One region of the Arthrobacter sp. 10N418 genome, then DNA from elsewhere that is predicted to be linked to it. Evidence: riboswitches for the same ligand, from Rfam matches in the RefSeq annotation. Region 1 holds a riboswitch; each other region holds the start of a gene.

Region 1 (6,304 bases):
CCATCCCCAGTCCCGGTATCCAGTGGTCGCGGCGACAGTGCCAGACCCTCGACGCTGACGGCGCCGTTCCGGGCCAGCTTGTTCCACAGCGCTTCCTTGCCGCGGAGTTCCTGGGCCAGCGCTGCCACCATCGTCAGGCCCGTGAACACCGGGTAGCACGGAATGAGCGGGAGCGCCCATACGTGACGCAGGTCCTTCCGCGCCCGGTTCATGCCCAGCGCAAACACGGAGAGGACGACTGTGACGCAGAGCCCGGTCCAGCCAAGGAAACCCCATACCTCGGCGTCCAGCGGACTGCGGCCGAGGGCGAGCAGGAACGCCAGATAGGGAAGAGCCAGGAGCTGGGCAACCGGGAGGACCACCATCGTCAAGGCAGTGAACAGCAGGTACGCCCCGAACCGGCCGTGGCGGGGGTTGCCGATCATCCCCGTGTGGGCACCCATGGTTTGCAGCAGGCCGCGGGCCCGCCGGACACGGTGCCGCCAGAGCGCGCCGATGGTCAACGGCGACTCCGCATAGACGAGGGCACGCGGGGCGAAGACCACCCGGTAGCCGGCCTTGTGCACCCGCCAGGTCAGTTCCAGGTCCTCCCCCACCATGTCTTCCCGTAACGGCCCGATGTCCTCGATGACCGCGCGGCGGAACGCCCCGATGTGGCCGGAGACGACGGGAAGGCCGCCGATCAGCGCCAGCGCGCGCCGGACCATGCCGATTTCGATGTGGCTGGTGAAGGCCGGCACCCGGGTTTGCACCCGGTTCAGATTCACCGCCCTGTCGTCGCCGCAGACAGCGCCGGTGCGCTTGTCCTCGAAGCCCCGGAGCATCCGGAGGACCGTGCGGGCGGAAAAGGTCCCGTCCGCATCAGCGAACATGAGGACGTCGCCGGTGGCGTTGCGGATGCCCAGGTTAAGGGCGGCCCCCTTGCCGGCGTTGGCCTGCGTCAGGACGGTGATCCGCGGATCGGCTGCCGCGAGGCCTTGCATCAGCCCGGCGGTGTTGTCGGTGGAACCGTCGTCCACGAGGATGACGTCGTACCGGTCGTACCGGGTGAGCTGGATGGACCGAACGCAGTCCTCAATGACCGTTGCCTCGTTGTAGGCCGGGACAATGATCGAGACGCTGGGCCACTCATCCAGGAGAGTTGGCACACCGCGGCGCCGCCGACGGGAGGCCCGGACTTCGAACCAGACCGCCAACGGCAGGATCAGGAGTTTCACGAGACCGGACACGAGGATCGGCAAGCCGAGGAGCAAAAGCAGGAACAGTGCCCCCGGGACCGCTGGTTCAAACCAGGACACTGGCGTAGGCTCCCGCGCCTGGACGGAACGATGCCGGGTTGAAAGAGGGAAGCGTGAACGACGCCAGGACGGCATCGAGGAGTTCGGGAGCAGCTTCGCTGTTCGCGCCGAAGCGGGCGGTCACCGCAAGCACCACCGGGGTCCCGTCCCCGCGGCGTCGGACATCGACATCGACCGGGCCGGTCAGACCGAGAGCCCGGACGGCAGCCATCGCCACATTGCCCACGTCCATGGACTCTCCCGTTCCCAAACGGCGGGCGGACACCGCGTTACCGTCGGCCAGTTCGGTCTTTTCGACGACGACGGCGAACGGCGCCGTGCTGTTGTGCGCGGGCGTGCCGAAGACCATGGGCCCGTACCCGGTGCCAGGGATGAACTCCTGGACAATCTGCCCTTCCGGAAGGCTGGCCCAATCCACACCGGTGGTGCCGTCGACGACGATCACCCCGCGTCCGCCGCGGCAGACCCGCGGCCTGATCACGACAGGGCCGCCGAGCGCGGCCATCGCGGCGCCTGCGTCGGCGAAATCACCGGGGACGCCGAAGCGGGGGACGGGGACGCCTCCCTGCCGGAGTTGCCACGCGGTGAAGAGCTTGTCGTTGGCGAGGGCCACCGGGCCGGGGTCCCCGATGATGACGCGCACGTCCGCCCCGAACCCGGCACGGGCCGCCGCGATCTGCGGAAGTTCCTCGCTGAGCGTCGGGATCACCAGGTCGATCTTCTCGCCGGCAATGAGCCGGCGCAGCGCCGAAATCCTTTCCGGATCGGTGGCGGGAGGGACCGCGACGACGGTGAGGCCGGCCTCGGCGGGAAGGTCACGGAAGTCTGTGCCAAGGACCGGAAAGCCCCGGGCCCTGAGCTGGGCGGCGACGGCGCGGCCCGCGGGCCCGCCGATGCCGGTGACGAGGATGCGGGGCATCAGAGTTTCTCCATTTCGGTGCTGAGCGGGCGGACGGGAGCCAACCGAACGTGCACTCCCAGTAAATGCGAGCGGCCCGGGGGAACGCCCGAGTAGGCACCACTCGAACTGTCGGGCCGGAACCGGAATCCCGCACGGGTAATACCCCCTCTTGTGGCACTACGGCGCCTTGTCTTTGACCCGGTTTTTGACCGCCGGGGGCCCGGGCCGCCCGGGGAGACCGAGCGCCGCGGGCGGGCCGGTTACTTAACATGACGACGGCGGCGGTGCGGGCCGGAGAAGTAAGTGTTACGTTTTTGGGGAGTAATGAGAACCGGCGTCAAGCCCTGACTGGCCGGTCGGCAACCCTCCTCCCACGGCGGGGTGCCTCAGGTGAAGACTCGGCATCATCGACCATTCGATCTGCAAGCGTGAAAGAAGGAGATCCGTCATGCCTGACGCGTCCACCCCAGCGGCACCTCCCGCCGCACCCGAAACGGCCGCGGAGGAAAAACTGGCCTACCGGCTTTTCACCGGCCCCGATGACCGCGCCTTCTGCGAGCGTGTCTCGGCCGCACTGGCCGACGGCTACGTCCTGCATGGAAGCGCCTCGGCCACCTTCGACGGCAGCACCGTGATCGTGGCCCAGGCCGTCGTCCTGCCGGCCGCCATCGCCAGCGCGGACGCCGCCGTCGCCAGCGCTGTGGATGATCTGGAGAGCGACGGTTTCGGCTCGGAAGACGCCTTCGAGGGCCACTCATGACCTACGCCGGAGACCTCAGCCCACAGGAGGCCTGGGCCAAGCTGCAGGACGGCGCCATACTGGTGGACGTCCGCACGGAGGGCGAATGGGCCCACATCGGCATCCCGGAAACCGCGGCCGCGACCGAACAGCCAAACGGCCCCCTGTTCATCCAGTGGAACCTTGCCGGCGGCGTCCCCAATTCGCGGTTCATCGCCGAACTGAAGGCGCGGGTGCCGGAGGACACCGCCGTCGAACTCGTGTTCCTCTGCCGCTCCGGGGCCCGCTCCATCGCTGCTGCGACCGCAGCCACGCAGGCCGGGTACACCTCGTACAACGTCCTCGAAGGCTTCGAAGGCGAACCGGACCGCTACGGCGACCGGACCGTCAACGGCTGGAAGAACCGCGGCCTGCCCACCAGCATTGGAAAGAAATAAGTGACTTTCAACCCCGACGCCGCCGGCTGGAGCCCCGACACCCAGGCTGTCCGCGGCGGCCTTGACCGCACCGGCTTCCAGGAAACCACCGAACCGATCTTCCTGAGCTCCGGATTTGTCTACGAATCCGCCGCCGCCGCCGAGCGCGCCTTCACCGGCGAGGACGAGCGCTTCGTCTACTCCCGCTACGGCAACCCCTCGGTCGCGACCTTCCAGGAACGGCTCCGGCTGCTCGAAGGCACCGAGGCATGCTTCGCCACGGCATCGGGCATGTCCGCCGTCTTCACTGCTCTCGGCGCGCTGCTCGGGGCCGGTGACCGTGTGGTCGCGGCCCGCTCGCTCTTCGGCTCCTGCTTCGTGATTCTCAACGAAATCCTGCCCCGCTGGGGCGTGGAGACGGTCTTCGTCGACGGCCCGGACCTGGACCAGTGGCGGACCGCGTTGTCCAAGCCGACGACGGCGGTCTTCTTCGAGTCGCCGTCGAACCCGATGCAGGAAATCGTCGACATCGCCGCGGTGAGCGAACTCGCGCACGCCGCGGGAGCCACCGTCGTCGTCGACAACGTCTTCGCCACTCCCCTGCTGCAGCGCTGCGGAGACCTCGGCGCGGACGTGATCGTCTACTCCGGCACCAAGCACATTGACGGGCAGGGCCGGGTCCTGGGGGGTGCCATCCTGGGAACCAAGGAGTTCGTGGACGGGCCCGTCAAGCAGCTCATGCGGCACACCGGTCCGGCACTGTCCGCCTTCAACGCCTGGGTCCTGGCCAAGGGCCTGGAAACCATGGCGCTGCGCGTCAACCACTCCTCGGCGTCGGCGCTGCGCCTGGCCCAATGGCTGGAAGAGCAGCCCGCCGTCGGTTGGGTCAAGTATCCGCTGCTGCAGTCCCACCCGCAGTACGATCTCGCCGCGAAGCAGATGAAGGCCGGCGGCACCGTACTCACGCTGGAGCTTTGCCCCTCGCCAGGGCGCTCCGCGAAAGAGGCGGCCTTCGCCCTCCTTGATGCGCTGCGGATCATCGACATCTCCAACAACCTGGGTGATTCGAAGTCCCTCATCACGCACCCGGCGACGACGACCCACCGCGCCATGGGCCCGGAAGGCCGGGCGTCGATCGGACTGAGTGACGGCGTAGTGCGGCTGTCCGTGGGCCTGGAAGACGTCGAGGACCTCATCCGCGACCTCGGGCAGGCGCTCAAGCAGATCTAGCCGGAACTGCCTTCCCGATGCCCTGCTGCGTTGTCACGTTGACCGCGTGGGCAACGACGCCGGCCAGCCCGGCATCGCTGAAGTGGCGGCGCTGTGCCTGGGAACCGGTGCCCTGCTCGAGGATCCGCTTCACGCCCGCGCGTACCAGGGGGAGTTCGCCCTGCTCTGCCAGCACCGGTGCCACGTAGTCCACGAGCGCTTCGACGACCTCCCGGGCAGGGGCGGGCCGGAAGCTGCCGAAATCCAGCAGCTGCCCGGCCACACCGCAGTTGCTCGCCTGCCAGGCGGCCATCCGCAGGAGAACCGTGGGCACGGGGGCGGGCTCGACGCCGTCGTTCCACTCCCGGCTTGCCGATTCCACGAGCGCGCGCACCAGGACCGCGATCAGTGCGGTGTCCTCGGACCCGAGGCACACGTCGGCCACCCTGATCTCCACGGTCGGATGGTGCCGGCACAGCCGGGCGTCGAAGTAGATCATGCCTTCGTCGAACAGCACGCCGCTTTCCAGCAGCCTGCGGACCACGCGCCGGTAGACGGCCAGGCTGCCGAAGATCATCGACGGGCCCGCAGCCGGCCACCGGTTCCAGGCCTGCGTACGGTAGCTTTCGAATCCTGTCTCCGCGCCATTCCAGAAGGGCGAGTTGGCGCTGAGCGCTATCAGCACGGCCAGCTTGTCGCGGATCCTGTCCATGACCGCGACCCCCTCTTCGGGGGACTCGACGAAGGTGTGGACGTGGAGGCCGCACGTCAGCTGGTCGCGGACAGTGACGCCGAACCGTCGCTCCATGGTGGCGTACCGCGGCTTGGGCGTGGTGTGGGTCTCCGGGGCAAGCGGGGACGTGGCCAGGGCCGCCACGCGGGCGCCGTGCATCCGGGCGGCCTGGTCCGCGGCGGTCCTGCCCTGCCGGATTTCCGCCAGCAGTCGTGCATGATCCAGGCACGGCACGGTCTGGGTTTCGATCTGTTCGAGCTTGAGCTCGTAACTGAATCCGGCGTCGTCGTGGCACACAATGTCCCGGGGATTCAGGCGCGCCATGAGGGCGTCCGCCAGGGCAAGCGGGGACCCCGTCCCCGGGTCGACAATCAGGAGCTCTTCCTCAACGCCGAAAGTGCGCATGCATCTATTGTGCGCGGGAGGACAGGGCCCGCGCCAGAACGCGGCGCCACTCCGCGCCCGTCCCGGGGCCCCGGACGGGCGGGGTGACCGCGCGGCTCAGCCCGGGACGGGCCGGGGAATCAGTCCTGGAAGTACTCGATCTTCGCGCCGATGGTGTTGAGCCGCTCGGCCAGGTCCTCGTAGCCGCGTTCAATGACATAGATGTTGCGCAGTTCCGAGACTCCGCGGGCGGCAAGCATGGCCAGCAGCAGGCAGGCGGCCGGACGGAGGGCAGGCGGGCAGCCCACCTCGGCCGCACGCCACTTGGTGGGCCCGTTGACGTAGATCCGGTGGGGGTCAAGCAGCTGCACCTGGGCGCCCAGCTTGTTCAGTTCGGTCAGGTAGATCGCCCGGTTCTCGTAGACCCAATCGTGGATCATGGTCTGTCCCTGGGCGTTGGCAGCAATGACGGCGAAGAACGGCAGGTTGTCGATGTTCAGGCCGGGGAACGGCATGGGGTGGATCTTGTCTTCCGGCGCGCGCAGCTCCGAGGGTTTGGTGGTGACGTCGACCAGCCGGGTCCGGCCGTTGCGGGCCACGTACTCGCCGGAGATTTCAAGCCGC
Region 2 (6,304 bases), on a different contig from region 1:
AGTTCGAGGCCCGGATGGCGGGGGAGAGCTACAGCGCCGGCGGGATTGCCGTAACCACTGCAGCCACCCGGAGCACCGGGGACTTCGACCTCACCCGGCTGGCGCTCGGGCGCGTCGCCGAGGCCGTCTCGCAGGGCACCACCTATCTGGAGACCAAGACCGGCTATGGCCTGGACGTCGAGAACGAGGCCCGCAGCGCCCGCATCGCCGCCACCGTGGCGGACGAAGTCACCTACCTCGGCGCGCACCTGGTGCCCGCGGGGATGGATCCCGAGGAGTACACGGACCTCGTCTGCGGGCCGATGCTCTCCGCCGTCCGTCCCTACGTCCGGTGGGCCGATGTCTTCTGCGAGCAGGGGGCCTTCACCGAGGACCAGTCCCGTCGGGTCCTGCAGGCGTGCAGGGACGCCGGGCTGGGCCTGCGCGTACACGGCAACCAGCTCGGCGAGGGCCCGGGGGTGCGGCTCGCGGTCGAATTCGGCGCCGCGAGCGTGGACCACGTGAACTACCTCTCCGCCGCCGACATCGACGCCCTGGCGGCCGGCTGGTCCGGCTGGGACACGGATCCCGGCAGCGGCTCCGGGGGCTCACGCGGAACGGTCGCCACGTGCCTGCCCGCGTGCGATCTCTCCACGCGCCAGCCGCTGGCTCCGGGCCGGGCGCTGCTCGACGCCGGTGTCCAGATCGCGCTGGCCTCCAACTGCAACCCCGGCACGTCCTACACGAGCTCGATGGCGTTCTGCGTCGCCACCGCCGTCCTGCAGATGCGCCTCAGCGTCCGCGAGGCTGTCCGGGCGGCCACCTACGGGGGCGCGCTGGCGCTCGGCCGGGAGTCCGGGAACGACGTCGACGGCGAACGCGCCGTGGGCTCGATCGCCGTCGGGCACCGCGCGGACCTGCACCTGCTCAACGCACCGTCCGCCACACACCTGGCCTACCGGCCCGGCATCCCGCTGACCCACGCCGTGTGGCGGGCAGGCGTCCCCCAGCGCATGAGGTGACCCCCTGCACCCAGGCAGGCGGGCAGCCGGCCCTGCGGGACGCAGCCGCGCTAGAAGAACATGGGCGGCGCGTCCAGGACGGTCTCGTCCACGCGGCGCTCCTCCCACTGGGTGAATGCCTTGTCCAGCTCATACTTGCCGCGGGCCGTCCGCAGGAGCGTCCGGACCTCGGCGTTGTCCGGGTTGTTGAGGGATTCGAAGTATTCCACGGACCAGTGGAACCAGCGCATGCAGAAGAGGCGCATGGTCAGCCCGTGGGTCACGAACAGCGCATTCGGGGCGTAGCTCGGTTTGGACCAGTGCCGGTAGAGGGTCTCCATGAACGAGGAAATCCTGTCGTAGACATCGGAGCCGGACTCGCCTTCGCGGAAGCGGTAGAAGAAATGGCCATAGGCGTTGCGGAGTTCCTTCTGGTCCTCGATGTCACCGGCGATCTGGAAATTGGCCCAGTCCTGCTCCCGCAGCCGCGGCTCCTCAATCACCCGCTCCACCAGCGGACCCAGGTTGAGGGCCTCGAGGGTCTGGTAGGCCCGGAGGTACGGGGAGACATAGACGCACACCTGGCGGCCGTCCAGCTGCCGGCGCACTTCCTCGCCGGCCGCCCGGGCCTGCTCCACTCCCAGCGGGGTCAACGGGATCCGGTAATCCGGCACCCTGTTGTAGATCGACGTGTCGGCATTGGCCGCGGACTGGCCATGGCGGATCAGAATGATTTTCCCGGGCGCGCTCATAAGCCCCAGCATAGTTCCGGGCGCGCGGCCCGCCCGGGACGTGTGGCGGCATCAGGAAACTTTCGGCAAGTGCAGGCAAGATAGGACCATGTTGGTTCCCTCCCGCCGCCGGCTGCGGATCGAAGTGTGGATTGTCCTGGGGCTCTCGCTGGGCCAGTCCGCGGTCTATTCCGTGGTGCAGTTGCTGGACAAGATGACCAAGGCGCCGCTGGCGCAGGGGACGTCCACGCTGAACCGCTCGCAGAGCACCCGCGAATACTTCGACCTCACCTACCAGCTGCTGGACATCGTCTTCGCCCTGGTCCCGGTGGTCCTGGTGATCTACTTCCTGACGGAGCACCGTCCGGCCGGCGAGCACGGCACCTCGGCGTTCCGGAAGCTCGGCTTCAACTTCGCCAGGCCCGGCAAGGACCTGCTGCAGGGTGTGGGACTCGCCGCCATGATCGGGGTTCCCTCGCTGGGCCTCTACGCCGCCGGGCGGGCGCTCGGCATCACGACGGCGATCATCCCGAGTGCGCTTGACTCCTACTGGTGGACGGTGCCGGTGCTGGTCCTGTCCGCAGTCAGGCACGGCATCGTGGAGGAAGTGATCGTGGTGGGCTACCTGCTGGACCGGTTCGGCAAGTTCGGCTGGAGCATGCCCGTGGCGATCTTCGCCAGTTCCATGCTGCGCGGCAGCTATCACCTGTACCAGGGCTTCGGACCGTTCATCGGCAACGCCATCATGGGCGTCATCTTCGCCCTCATTTACACCCGGACCCGCCGTGTGATGCCGCTCGTGATCGCCCACGCCATCCTGGACACGGTGGCGTTCGTCGGCTTCAGCCTCTTCGGTAAGGCGATCGGCCTGGGCTGAGAGGGCGCCGCGTTGCTTAAAAAATATCGGCCGCCATCGATGGGTGACGTCATTGACACCTGCTGATGCCGGCCGAAGTGCGGGGCGGTCAGGGCCTCAGATGGTGACGGCTCCGGAGGCTGTTTCGAAGGTGACAGAGAGGATGCCGGGGGTGCCGTGCGGCGCGATCCAGTTCACGGCCACGTCTTCCAGCGGCTTCTCGACGGGTTCGCCGAGCCATTCGGTGACCCGTGCTGCCGAGCCGGCAATGGTCAGGGCCGACATCTTGACGTTGCTCTCGTAGGCGTTGGAGGGGTGAAGCGCCGGATCGCCCTCCCACTTGAGCATGTAGGGCACCTGGGGGTCGGCGATGAGTCCGAGGATGCCGATCTGCTTCCAGACCAGCTCGCGGCCGTCCGGGAACTTCCGGTTGCCGTTGGCGGCGGCGCGGCCCAGCCGCTCCTCGAAGGGGGCGAGGTCGTCGACCTCGACGCACCAGCCCATCCAGCCGCCGCCCGCTTCGGAGCGTGCACGGACTGCCTGGCCGAACGGGGCCTTGTCCGACGCCGGGTGGTTCAGGACCTCCACGACCTCCAGGTACTTGTGTCCCGCGAGCGGGATGATCATGTTGCGGGTCCCGAACCGGGGGTGCACTCCGCCCTTCACGGCTTCGACGCCGAGGGCAGTTGCGATTCGTTCGGTGGTGGCTGCCAAGCCATCGTGTTCACAGGCGTAAGAGACGTGATCCATGCGCATGCCCTCATCTTGGCACTTTGTGATGGAGCTCTCAGCTTAGGGTCCCCTAACCGTGGTGGGATGTCATTCGGGGTCCCTGTGCGGCGCGCCCGCTGGTGCCGCCAGTGCGCGGGTTCCAGTTCCCTGAGGCGCGGTTACAGCGCCCGTCATCTTCATTTTCGTCACAAAGCTATCCAGCGCCGGACGGGTCTTCCTAGACTGATGCCAGGTCATGAGTGCCAGCACACAGCCCCGGCTTGCTGGCCGGCAACCCTCGTATCGCGGTGGGGTGCCCCGGGTGAAGACCTGGCCGTCCGGCGCCCGCCGGAGGGCAAGCGCGGCGCCTGTGCCGTCCCGGACCGATGGTTCCGGGGGCGGGCTGTGCCCGGTTACTTGAGGAGCTCTCCAATGTCCAATGCCTGGTCCTTCGAAACCCGCCAGATCCACGCCGGCCAGGAGCCGGACAGCGCCACCGGCGCCCGGTCCCTGCCCATCTACCAGACGACGTCGTTCGTGTTCCCCAGCGCTGAAAGTGCCGCCAACCGCTTTGCGCTGGCCGAGCTCGCCCCGATCTACACCCGGATCGGCAACCCCACCCAGGATGCCGTAGAGCAGCGCGTGGCCAGTCTGGAAGGAGGACTCGCAGCCCTGCTCCTGAGCTCCGGCCAGGCCGCGGAGACCTTAGCAATCCTCAACGTCGCCGAGGCCGGCGACCACGTGGTGGCGAGCCCCAGCCTGTACGGCGGAACCTATAACCTGCTGGCCCACACTCTGAAAAAGTTCGGCATTTCCGTCACTTTCGTCGAGGACCCCGACAACCTGGCGCAGTGGCGCGACGCCGTCCGGCCCAACACCAAGCTGTTCTTCGGCGAGGTCGTCTCCAATCCGCGCCAGGACGTGCTGGACATCGAAGGCGTCTCGAAGGTGGCGCACGAGGCCGGTGTGCCGCTGATCGTCGACAACACCCTCTCCACCCCGTACCTGATCCGGCCGATCGAGTGGGGTGCGGACATCGTCGTGCACTCCGCCACCAAGTACCTCGGCGGCCACGGTACCGCGATCGCCGGCGTGATCGTGGACTCCGGCAATTTCGACTTCGGCAAGGACCCCGAGCGGTTCCCGGGCTTCAATACCCCGGACCCCACCTACAACGGCCTCGTCTACGCCCGCGACCTCGGCAAGGACGGCGCCCTGGGCGCCAACCTTTCCTACATCCTCAAGGCCCGGGTCCAGCTGCTGCGCGACCTCGGCTCGGCGGTCTCACCCTTCAACGCCTTCCTCATCGCCCAGGGCATCGAAACCCTGAGCCTGCGCGTCGAACGGCACGTCGCCAACGCCGTCAGGGTGGCCGAATGGCTGGAGGCGCGGGACGACGTCGAATCCGTCGCCTACGCCGGGCTGCCGTCCAGCCGCTGGTACGAGCGGGGCCGCAAATACGGGCCCAAGGGGACCGGCGCCGTCGTCGCGTTCAACATCGCCGGAGGAGCGGAGGCCGGCAAGCGTTTTGTCGACGCCCTGGAACTGCACTCGCACGTGGCGAACATCGGCGACGTCCGTTCCCTCGTCATCCATCCGGCGTCGACCACGCACAGCCAGCTGACGCCGGAGCAGCAGGAGATCGCCGGCGTCACCCCGGGACTCGTGCGGCTCTCCGTCGGGTTGGAGCACATCGATGACATCATCGCGGACCTCGACGCCGGATTCCGCGCCGCGAAGGGCGCCTAGGGACCCCCCGAATTCGCCGGAAACCGTCGACGTCGCCGTAAGGCCCGGGCGAACTCGTCGGTTTCCGGCGGTCTCGGTGTACAGGACGCAGTCCTGTCACATGGAAGTCACAATCTTGGCCATTCCCGCACCGGGTTTCGTAGACTCAGTGGAGGTCATGAGTGCCAGTGACAGCCCCGGCTTGCTGGCCGGCAACCCTCCATTTGCGGCGGGGTGCCCCGGGTGAAGACCTGGCCTGCCGGTCAGCTGACGGCGGGCAAGCGCGAAGTTAGGTCCTCTCATGACGATTGCCGTCACCCGCAGTGGTGTACCCGGAACCAAGCCCTCCGAGAACAAGAACGAGCCCGCAGCTCCCGTGCCGCCTGAGGCGGTGGTGGCCGACGCGGCGGTACCCGATGGCACCGTCCGGTACCTCCGGATCGGAGCCCTGGACCTCGAATCCGGCGGCCGGCTGCCGGATGTGGTCCTGGGCTATGAGACGTGGGGGACCCTGAGCGCGGACGCCTCCAACGCGGTGCTGATCGAACACGCCCTGACCGGAGACACCCACGTCACCCGCGGCGCGAGCGAAGAGCCCGGCTGGTGGGAACAGCTCGCCGGCCCGGGCGCTCCCGTGGACACGGACAAGTACTTCGTCGTCTCGATCAACATCCTCGGCGGCTGCTACGGCTCCACCGGGCCTTCGACGCCGGCTCCGGACGGGCGCCCCTGGGGCTCCAGGTTTCCGCTCGCCACCCTCCGGGACACCACCGCGGCCGAGGCCCGGCTCGCGGATGCCCTGGGAATCGGAAGCTGGTACGCGGTTCTGGGCGGATCCCTCGGCGGGGCGCGAGCCCTCGAATGGGCCGTCACGTACCCCGGCCGGGTCCGCCGCTGCGCCGTTATTTCCGTGGGCGCGAGCAGCACGGCAGAGCAGATCGCCTTCGCCCAGGCCCAGACCCTGGCCATCCGCCAGGATCCCAACTTCAACGGCGGCGATTACTACGACGGCCCGGAGCCGGAAGCCGGCTTGGCCCTGGCGCGCCGGATCGCGCACATCACCTACCGTTCTGCCGCGGAACTGGACGGACGGTTCGGCCGGAACGCCCAGGAATCCGAGGCGCCGCTGGAGGCCGGATCGGTGGCCGGCCGCGGCCGCTACCAGGTGGAAAGCTATCTGGACCACCAGGGCAACAAGCTGGTCCGGCGCTTCGACGCCAACAGCTACATCGCCATTACCGAGTCCCTTATGAGCCACGATATCTGCCGCGGACGGGGGGGCCTCGAGGAGGCCCTGG
Region 3 (6,304 bases), on a different contig from region 1:
CGCCCGGACCACTGGATCGTCTCGCCCGGCAGCATCAGGGCTTTCGACCACAGGATCGAACAAGACCTCTCCAACGCCGGCCCGTTCCTGGCGGCGGCCCTGGCCACCCGCGGCACGGTGCGGATCCCGGACTGGCCGTCCGGGACCACCCAGGTCGGCGATCTCTGGCGCAGCATCCTGGCCACCATGGGAGCCGCCGTCACGCTGGAAAACGGCACACTCACCGTCACCGGCGGGCCGGAGATCCGGGGCGCCGACTTCGACGAAACGAGCGAACTCGCCCCCACCGTCGCAGCCCTGTGCGCCCTGGCTACCGGCCCTTCGCGCCTGAGCGGCATCGCGCACCTCAGGGGACACGAGACGGACCGTCTCGCCGCACTGGTAGCCGAAATCAACCGACTCGGCGGCGATGCCGAGGAAACCTCCGACGGCCTGATCATCCGCCCGGCAGCCCTGCACGGGGGCGTCGTCCACAGTTACGCGGACCACCGTATGGCCACGGCAGGCGCCATCCTGGGCCTGGCAGTACCCGGCGTCGAAGTCGACGACATCGGCACCACGGCCAAAACCATGCCGGACTTCCCGCAGCTCTGGACCGCGATGCTGGCCCACGGTGCCCTGCCGGGCTCCGCCACGGAACACGCGGCCCCCGCCGAAGAGAAGGATGCCACTGTTGGCACGCAGCACTGACTCGTGGGATGAATCCGACGTCCGGATCCGCCCCAACAAAAAAGGCACCCGCCCCCGGACCAAGGACCGGCCCAGCTACGACGAGGCGGTCACCGGGCGGATCATCACCGTGGACCGCGGGCGCTACACTGCCGTCGTTGGCGAAGGCACCGACGACGAACGCAAGATCATCGCCGCCAGGGCCCGCGAACTTCGCCGCTCCCCAGTGGTCGCCGGCGATTTCGTCTCCCTGGTCGGAGACGTCAGCGGTGAACCGGACACCCTCGCCCGCCTGGTCAAGATCCAGGACCGCAAGACGCTCCTGCGGCGCAGCGCCGATGACACCGACCCCATTGAACGCGCCGTCGTCGCCAACGCGGACCAGCTCGTGGTGGTGGTCGCTGCGGCCAATCCGGAGCCGCGGACAGGCTTCATCGACCGGGCCCTCGTGGCCGCCTACGATGCCGGCATTGCACCGCTGCTGCTCGTCACAAAGGCTGACGTCAAGGACCCCGCGGAGCTGTTGTCCAACTACCGGCACCTCGACTTCCCGGTGATCATCTCCAAGACGGCGGATTCGGCTGCGTCCGGCATCGACGCCCGCTCGGACGACGGACTCTCCGCGCGGCTGGATAAGGACGCGGTGTCCCAGCTGCGCGGCTACCTCGACGGCAAGGTCACGGTTATGCTGGGCCACTCCGGCGTCGGCAAGTCCACCATGGTCAACGCGCTCACGGGAGCCGAGCGGGCCACCGGCGGCGTCAATGCCGTGACCGGCCGCGGACGCCACACCTCCTCCTCGGCGCTGGCCCTGAAAGTCAACGATGCCCCGGCCGGCAGCTGGATCATCGACACCCCCGGCATCCGGTCCTTCGGCCTGGCCCATGTGGATCCGGACCGGATCCTGCGCTCCTTCCCCGACCTCGAGCCGGGTACCGATGACTGCGAGCGTGGCTGCAAGCACGATTCCACCGCCGTCAACTGCGGGGTCGACGCCTGGGTGGCCGCCGGCCACGCGGGAGGCTCCGGCCCGGCCCGGCTCGCCTCGCTGCGCCGGCTGTTGGGGACTGACCCGCGGATGGAAGCCCCGGACGTCAAGGAACTGGGCACCGTCTCCTAGGGCCTACGGCCGGGCTGCCGGTCCCCCGGCCTGCGGCGCCGCGACGTGGCCTACCGCCTGGCGGCCCGCTTTGGCGGTAGTTTGGAACCATGAGTCAACCCGCTTCGAGCTACAACGATGACCTGCGCCTTGCCCATGTACTGGCAGATTCCGTAGATTCCCAGACCATGAGCCGCTTCAAGGCGCTCGACCTCCGGATCGAGACGAAGCCCGACCTCACGCCTGTGACCGACGCCGACAAATCCGCGGAGGAGGCCATCCGGGGCCAGCTGTCCCGTTCCCGCCCCCGCGACGCCGTCCTCGGCGAGGAATTCGGCAGTTCCGGCCATGGCTCCCGCCGCTGGATCATCGACCCGATCGACGGCACCAAGAACTTTGTCCGGGGCGTCCCGGTCTGGGCCACCCTGATCGCCCTCGTGGACGAGGGCGAACCGGTCGTCGGCGTCGTCAGCGCCCCGGCACTGGGGAAGCGCTGGTGGGCGGCCAAGGGTGCCGGCGCCTACACGGGCCGTTCGCTTGCTGCGGCCACCCGGCTGCGGGTGTCCAACGTCTCCGAGCTCTCGGACGCCTCACTGTCCTACTCGAGCCTGACCGGCTGGAAGCAGCGCGGCAACCTGGACGAGTTCCTGGGCCTCACCGAGGAAGTCTGGCGCACCCGGGCCTACGGCGATTTCTGGTCCTACTGCCTGGTGGCCGAGGGTGCGGTCGACATCGCCTGCGAGCCGGAGCTGAACCTCTACGACATGGCCGCCCTGGTGCCGATCGTGACGGAAGCCGGCGGCCGCTTCACGTCCCTGGAAGGCGAAGACGGCCCGTTCGGCGGCAACGCCCTGGCAACGAACTCGATCCTCCACTCAGAAGTCCTGAAGCGCCTCAACCCGGGCCTGGACGACCTCCTCTAAGCGCCCGTCCCGTAACAAAGCGCTTCACATTGGCGCCCGGCCTTTTCCCCGGCTGCGCGGATGTCCTAGGCTCGAAGCAGGTCACGAGTGCCAGCGCAAAACCCCGGTTTGCTGGCCGGCAACCCTCCATTCGCGGTGGGGTGCCCCGGGTGACGACCTGGCCGGTCCGGTACGGACCCGGCAAGCGCGGATCCCCGGTGCGTGGGGTCCTTTTCGAGCGAGGTCCCATGACAACTTCCACTTTTCCCGCCGCCATCCGTGCCACTGCAGGCTCCCAGGCGGGCCGCCCCGACGTTCTGCTGTCCGGTGCGGACTCCGACGCACGGTTCGCCATCGCCCGCCGGCCGCTCTCCGCGGTAACGGGTGCAGAGATCCAGGCTCCGCTGATCAACGGCGGACACGTCCGCTACGCCAACCTGGACTACGGCGCCTCGGCCCCGGCCCTGTCCGTGGTCTCTGCCTACCTGAACGAGATCCTGCCGTTCTATGCGAGCGTGCACCGCGGCGCTGGCTACGCCTCCCAGATCAGCACGTCAGTATACGAGAACGCCCGGGGCCTCGTGCGGGACTTCGTCGGCGGCCGCGCCGATGACTCCGTCATCTTCACCCGGAACACCACCGACTCCCTCAACCTGCTGGCCGGATGCCTGCCCGTGAGCGGGGGCCGGCACACCGGCGAGGTGCTTTACCTCGACATCGAACACCACGCCAACCTCCTGCCGTGGCAGAGCGTGCCCCACCGCAGCGTCGTCGCGGCCCCCACCCTCACGGCCACAGTGGAGAAGCTGCGCGGGGAACTGGCGCACGGGGGCATCAGCCTGCTTGCCGTGACCGGAGCCTCCAACGTCACCGGGGAAATCCTGCCCATCCGGACACTGGCCGCCCTGGCGCACGAGTTCGGGGCGAGGATCGTCGTCGACGCCGCCCAGCTGGCGCCGCACCGGCGGATCGATATCGCCGCCGACGACGTCGACTACGTCGCCTTCTCCGGCCACAAGCTGTACGCGCCGTTCGGTGCGGGCGTCCTGGTGGGACGCCCCGACTGGCTCGACGCCGGCACCCCGCACCTGGCCGGCGGCGGCGCCGTCCGTGACGCACGGCTCGATTCGGTCAGCTGGACCACCGGCCCCGCACGGCACGAAGGCGGATCCCCCAATGTCCTGGGCGCAGCGACGCTGGCCCGCGCCACGGAAGTGATCGCCGCCCTGGACCAGGAGCAGTGGCACGCCCATGAGAACGCCATCCGCGCTTTCCTTGTCGACGGGCTCCAGGGCATCGACGGCGTGGGCGTCCACCACATCTTCACGGACACCGCCGCAGATGGCGACGGGGAGGGCACCGGCACCATCGGCGTCGTCAATTTCTCGGTCGAAGGATACGACGCCGGCCTTGTGGCCGCCTATCTTTCTGCCGAACACGGCATCGGCCTGCGCGACGGCCGCTTCTGCGCCCACCCGCTGCTCAAGCGGCTCGGCCTGCCCGCCGGCTCCCTGCGGGCCAGCTTCGGCCTCGGCTCACGGCTGGAGGATGCGCAGCGGCTGCTGGCCGGCATCGAACAACTCCGGCAGACCGGACTTGGCTGGGACTACGTGGTGGACGCCGGCCGGTGGGTGCCGGCGAACGACACCCGCAGATACCCGCACTGGGCGCCGAACACACCCGGCACCGCAGGCGCGGCGCCGTGTACTGAAGACTAGGCCCTGGCGGCCAGCGCGAGTGCGGTAAATTCGAAAGGTATCCACAACACCAGGACTTTCCCGAAGGAGATCGCACGTGGCACGCGGCGGCCCCAGGCTCCACAACGGACCCAAACTGCACAGCGGACGGCGCCAGGAGCTCGGGCAAAGCTTCCAGGACGGCGGGGAACACTACGAGCGTGTCCGCCCGGGCTATCCTGGCGAATCGGCAGACTGGCTGATCCCGGCCGGGGCACGGAATGCCGCCGACATCGGCGCCGGAACCGGCAAGTTCACCGCGCTGCTGATCGATCGTGGACTGCACACGGTCGCGGTCGATCCCTCGGCGGACATGCTGGAGCAACTGCGCCGGACGCTTCCGGGGGTCCCCGCCGTCGTGGGAACGGCGGAGGACACCGGACTCGAGGCTGAAGCCTTCGACCTTGTCACGGTGGCCCAGGCCTGGCACTGGTGTGATCCCCTTCCGGCCAGCACGGAGATCGCCCGGGTCCTCCGGCCCCGTGGTGTCCTGGGGCTGGTCTGGAACCAGCTGGACACCTCCGTTCCCTGGGTGCACCGGCTCTCGCGCATCATGCATGCAGGGGACGTCCACAAACCGCACTTTACGCCGCCCGTGGGCCCGGAGTTCACCGGCCTGGCCAGCCAGCTGACCCGCTGGGAAGATTCCGTAACCCCGGAGGACATCAAGGAACTGGCCAAGACCCGCAGCTACTATCTGGCAGCAACGGAGGCCACCCGGTCCAAAGTTATGGGAAACCTGGACTGGTATCTGCAGGAGCATCTGGCCCATGCCCCCGGCGAGGTCCTCAGCCTGCCGTACCTGACGCAGACCTGGCGGGCGGTCCGGGCCTGACACGGCTGCCGCACCGGCGTGGACTATGACCGGGGTCCGCGCCTGCCGCATTGCATGCACCGCGTCCGGGGCTTATTGTTTCGGTATGCCTAACTCTTATTTGTAGGCATGCAAAAACCTGGATTCCGGCCCTGGTGCCGGCCGGAACCACCCGTCGCGTCAACGCGGACGCGACGAATCACGGGAGCTGGCAGTGCTGGACGTAACAGGACACGAACCGTCCGCGCACGGCATACCCGCGCGGAAGCACCCGGGTGCGCGCAGGGCATTGCTTGGACTGCTGGGGCCGGCGTTCGTGGCATCCATCGCCTACGTGGACCCGGGGAATGTCGCGGCCAATCTCACGGCCGGCGCGCAGTACGGCTACCTGCTCGTCTGGGTCCTGGTCGTGGCCAATGTCATGGCCGTGCTGGTCCAGTACCAGTCCGCGAAGCTCGGGATCGTCACCGGCAAGAGCCTGCCGGAAATCCTCGGCCAGCGGCTCAAGCCCCTCTGGCGCCGGGCCTTCTGGCTGCAGGCTGAAATCGTCGCCGCCGCCACCGACCTGGCCGAGGTCGTGGGCGGGGCGATCGCACTGCATCTGCTCTTCGCCCTCCCCCTCCCCCTCGGGGCAGTCATCGTCGGTGCCGTCTCGATGCTGCTCCTCGCGGTCCAAAGCAGGGAAAAGCAGCGGACGTTCGAGTTCATCATCATGTTCCTGCTGGGCATCATCACTATCGGATTTCTGGCCGGCCTGTTCATCAGCCCGCCCGATCCCGGCGGAGCCCTGGCCGGACTCGTACCGGGGTTCCAGGGCCCGGACACGGTCCTGCTGGCGGCAAGCATGCTCGGCGCCACCGTGATGCCGCACGCTATCTACGTCCACTCGGCTCTTTCCCGGGACCGGCACCGCCCGGACGAGCATGAGCACATCACGGTCCCCGCCATCGCGCGCCTTGTCCGGGCCACACGGTTCGACGTCGTGGCCGCCCTCGCCATTGCAGGCATCGTGAACATCGGGATGCTGTTGCTGGCGGCATCGACGCTGGGCGGCGAGGCAGGGACAGACACCATAGAGGGCGCC

The links. A riboswitch is a leader RNA that binds a small molecule or an ion and turns the genes downstream of it on or off. The one in region 1 is predicted to bind S-adenosylmethionine.
Region 2: another riboswitch for S-adenosylmethionine. It lies ahead of AC1DCZ_RS01140 (bifunctional o-acetylhomoserine/o-acetylserine sulfhydrylase); the one in region 1 lies ahead of AC1DCZ_RS12355 (DUF1737 domain-containing protein).
Region 3: another riboswitch for S-adenosylmethionine. It lies ahead of AC1DCZ_RS08240 (aminotransferase class V-fold PLP-dependent enzyme); the one in region 1 lies ahead of AC1DCZ_RS12355 (DUF1737 domain-containing protein).

Annotation. Positions count from the first base shown of each region.
Region 1 covers NZ_JBFTIK010000013.1:150,240-156,543, forward strand. Annotated here, with positions in the region: gene AC1DCZ_RS12345 (glycosyltransferase family 2 protein) at 1-1,298, opposite strand, end outside; gene AC1DCZ_RS12350 (ATP-grasp domain-containing protein) at 1,285-2,217, opposite strand; SAM riboswitch class IV at 2,520-2,634, shown strand; gene AC1DCZ_RS12355 (DUF1737 domain-containing protein) at 2,648-2,959, shown strand; gene AC1DCZ_RS12360 (rhodanese-like domain-containing protein) at 2,956-3,375, shown strand; gene AC1DCZ_RS12365 (O-succinylhomoserine sulfhydrylase) at 3,376-4,584, shown strand; gene AC1DCZ_RS12370 (glutamate--cysteine ligase 2) at 4,571-5,701, opposite strand; gene AC1DCZ_RS12375 (UDP-N-acetylglucosamine 1-carboxyvinyltransferase) at 5,821-6,304, opposite strand, start outside.
Region 2 covers NZ_JBFTIK010000001.1:258,860-265,163, forward strand. Annotated here, with positions in the region: gene hutI (imidazolonepropionase) at 1-1,001, shown strand, start outside; gene AC1DCZ_RS01125 (histidine phosphatase family protein) at 1,052-1,732, opposite strand; gene AC1DCZ_RS01130 (CPBP family intramembrane glutamic endopeptidase) at 1,821-2,588, shown strand; gene AC1DCZ_RS01135 (VOC family protein) at 2,685-3,323, opposite strand; SAM riboswitch class IV at 3,531-3,646, shown strand; gene AC1DCZ_RS01140 (bifunctional o-acetylhomoserine/o-acetylserine sulfhydrylase) at 3,711-5,027, shown strand; SAM riboswitch class IV at 5,181-5,296, shown strand; gene metX (homoserine O-acetyltransferase MetX) at 5,308-6,304, shown strand, end outside.
Region 3 covers NZ_JBFTIK010000008.1:21,046-27,349, forward strand. Annotated here, with positions in the region: gene aroA (3-phosphoshikimate 1-carboxyvinyltransferase) at 1-690, shown strand, start outside; gene rsgA (ribosome small subunit-dependent GTPase A) at 674-1,789, shown strand; gene hisN (histidinol-phosphatase) at 1,879-2,691, shown strand; SAM riboswitch class IV at 2,771-2,884, shown strand; gene AC1DCZ_RS08240 (aminotransferase class V-fold PLP-dependent enzyme) at 2,919-4,388, shown strand; gene AC1DCZ_RS08245 (class I SAM-dependent methyltransferase) at 4,465-5,241, shown strand; gene AC1DCZ_RS08250 (Nramp family divalent metal transporter) at 5,474-6,304, shown strand, end outside.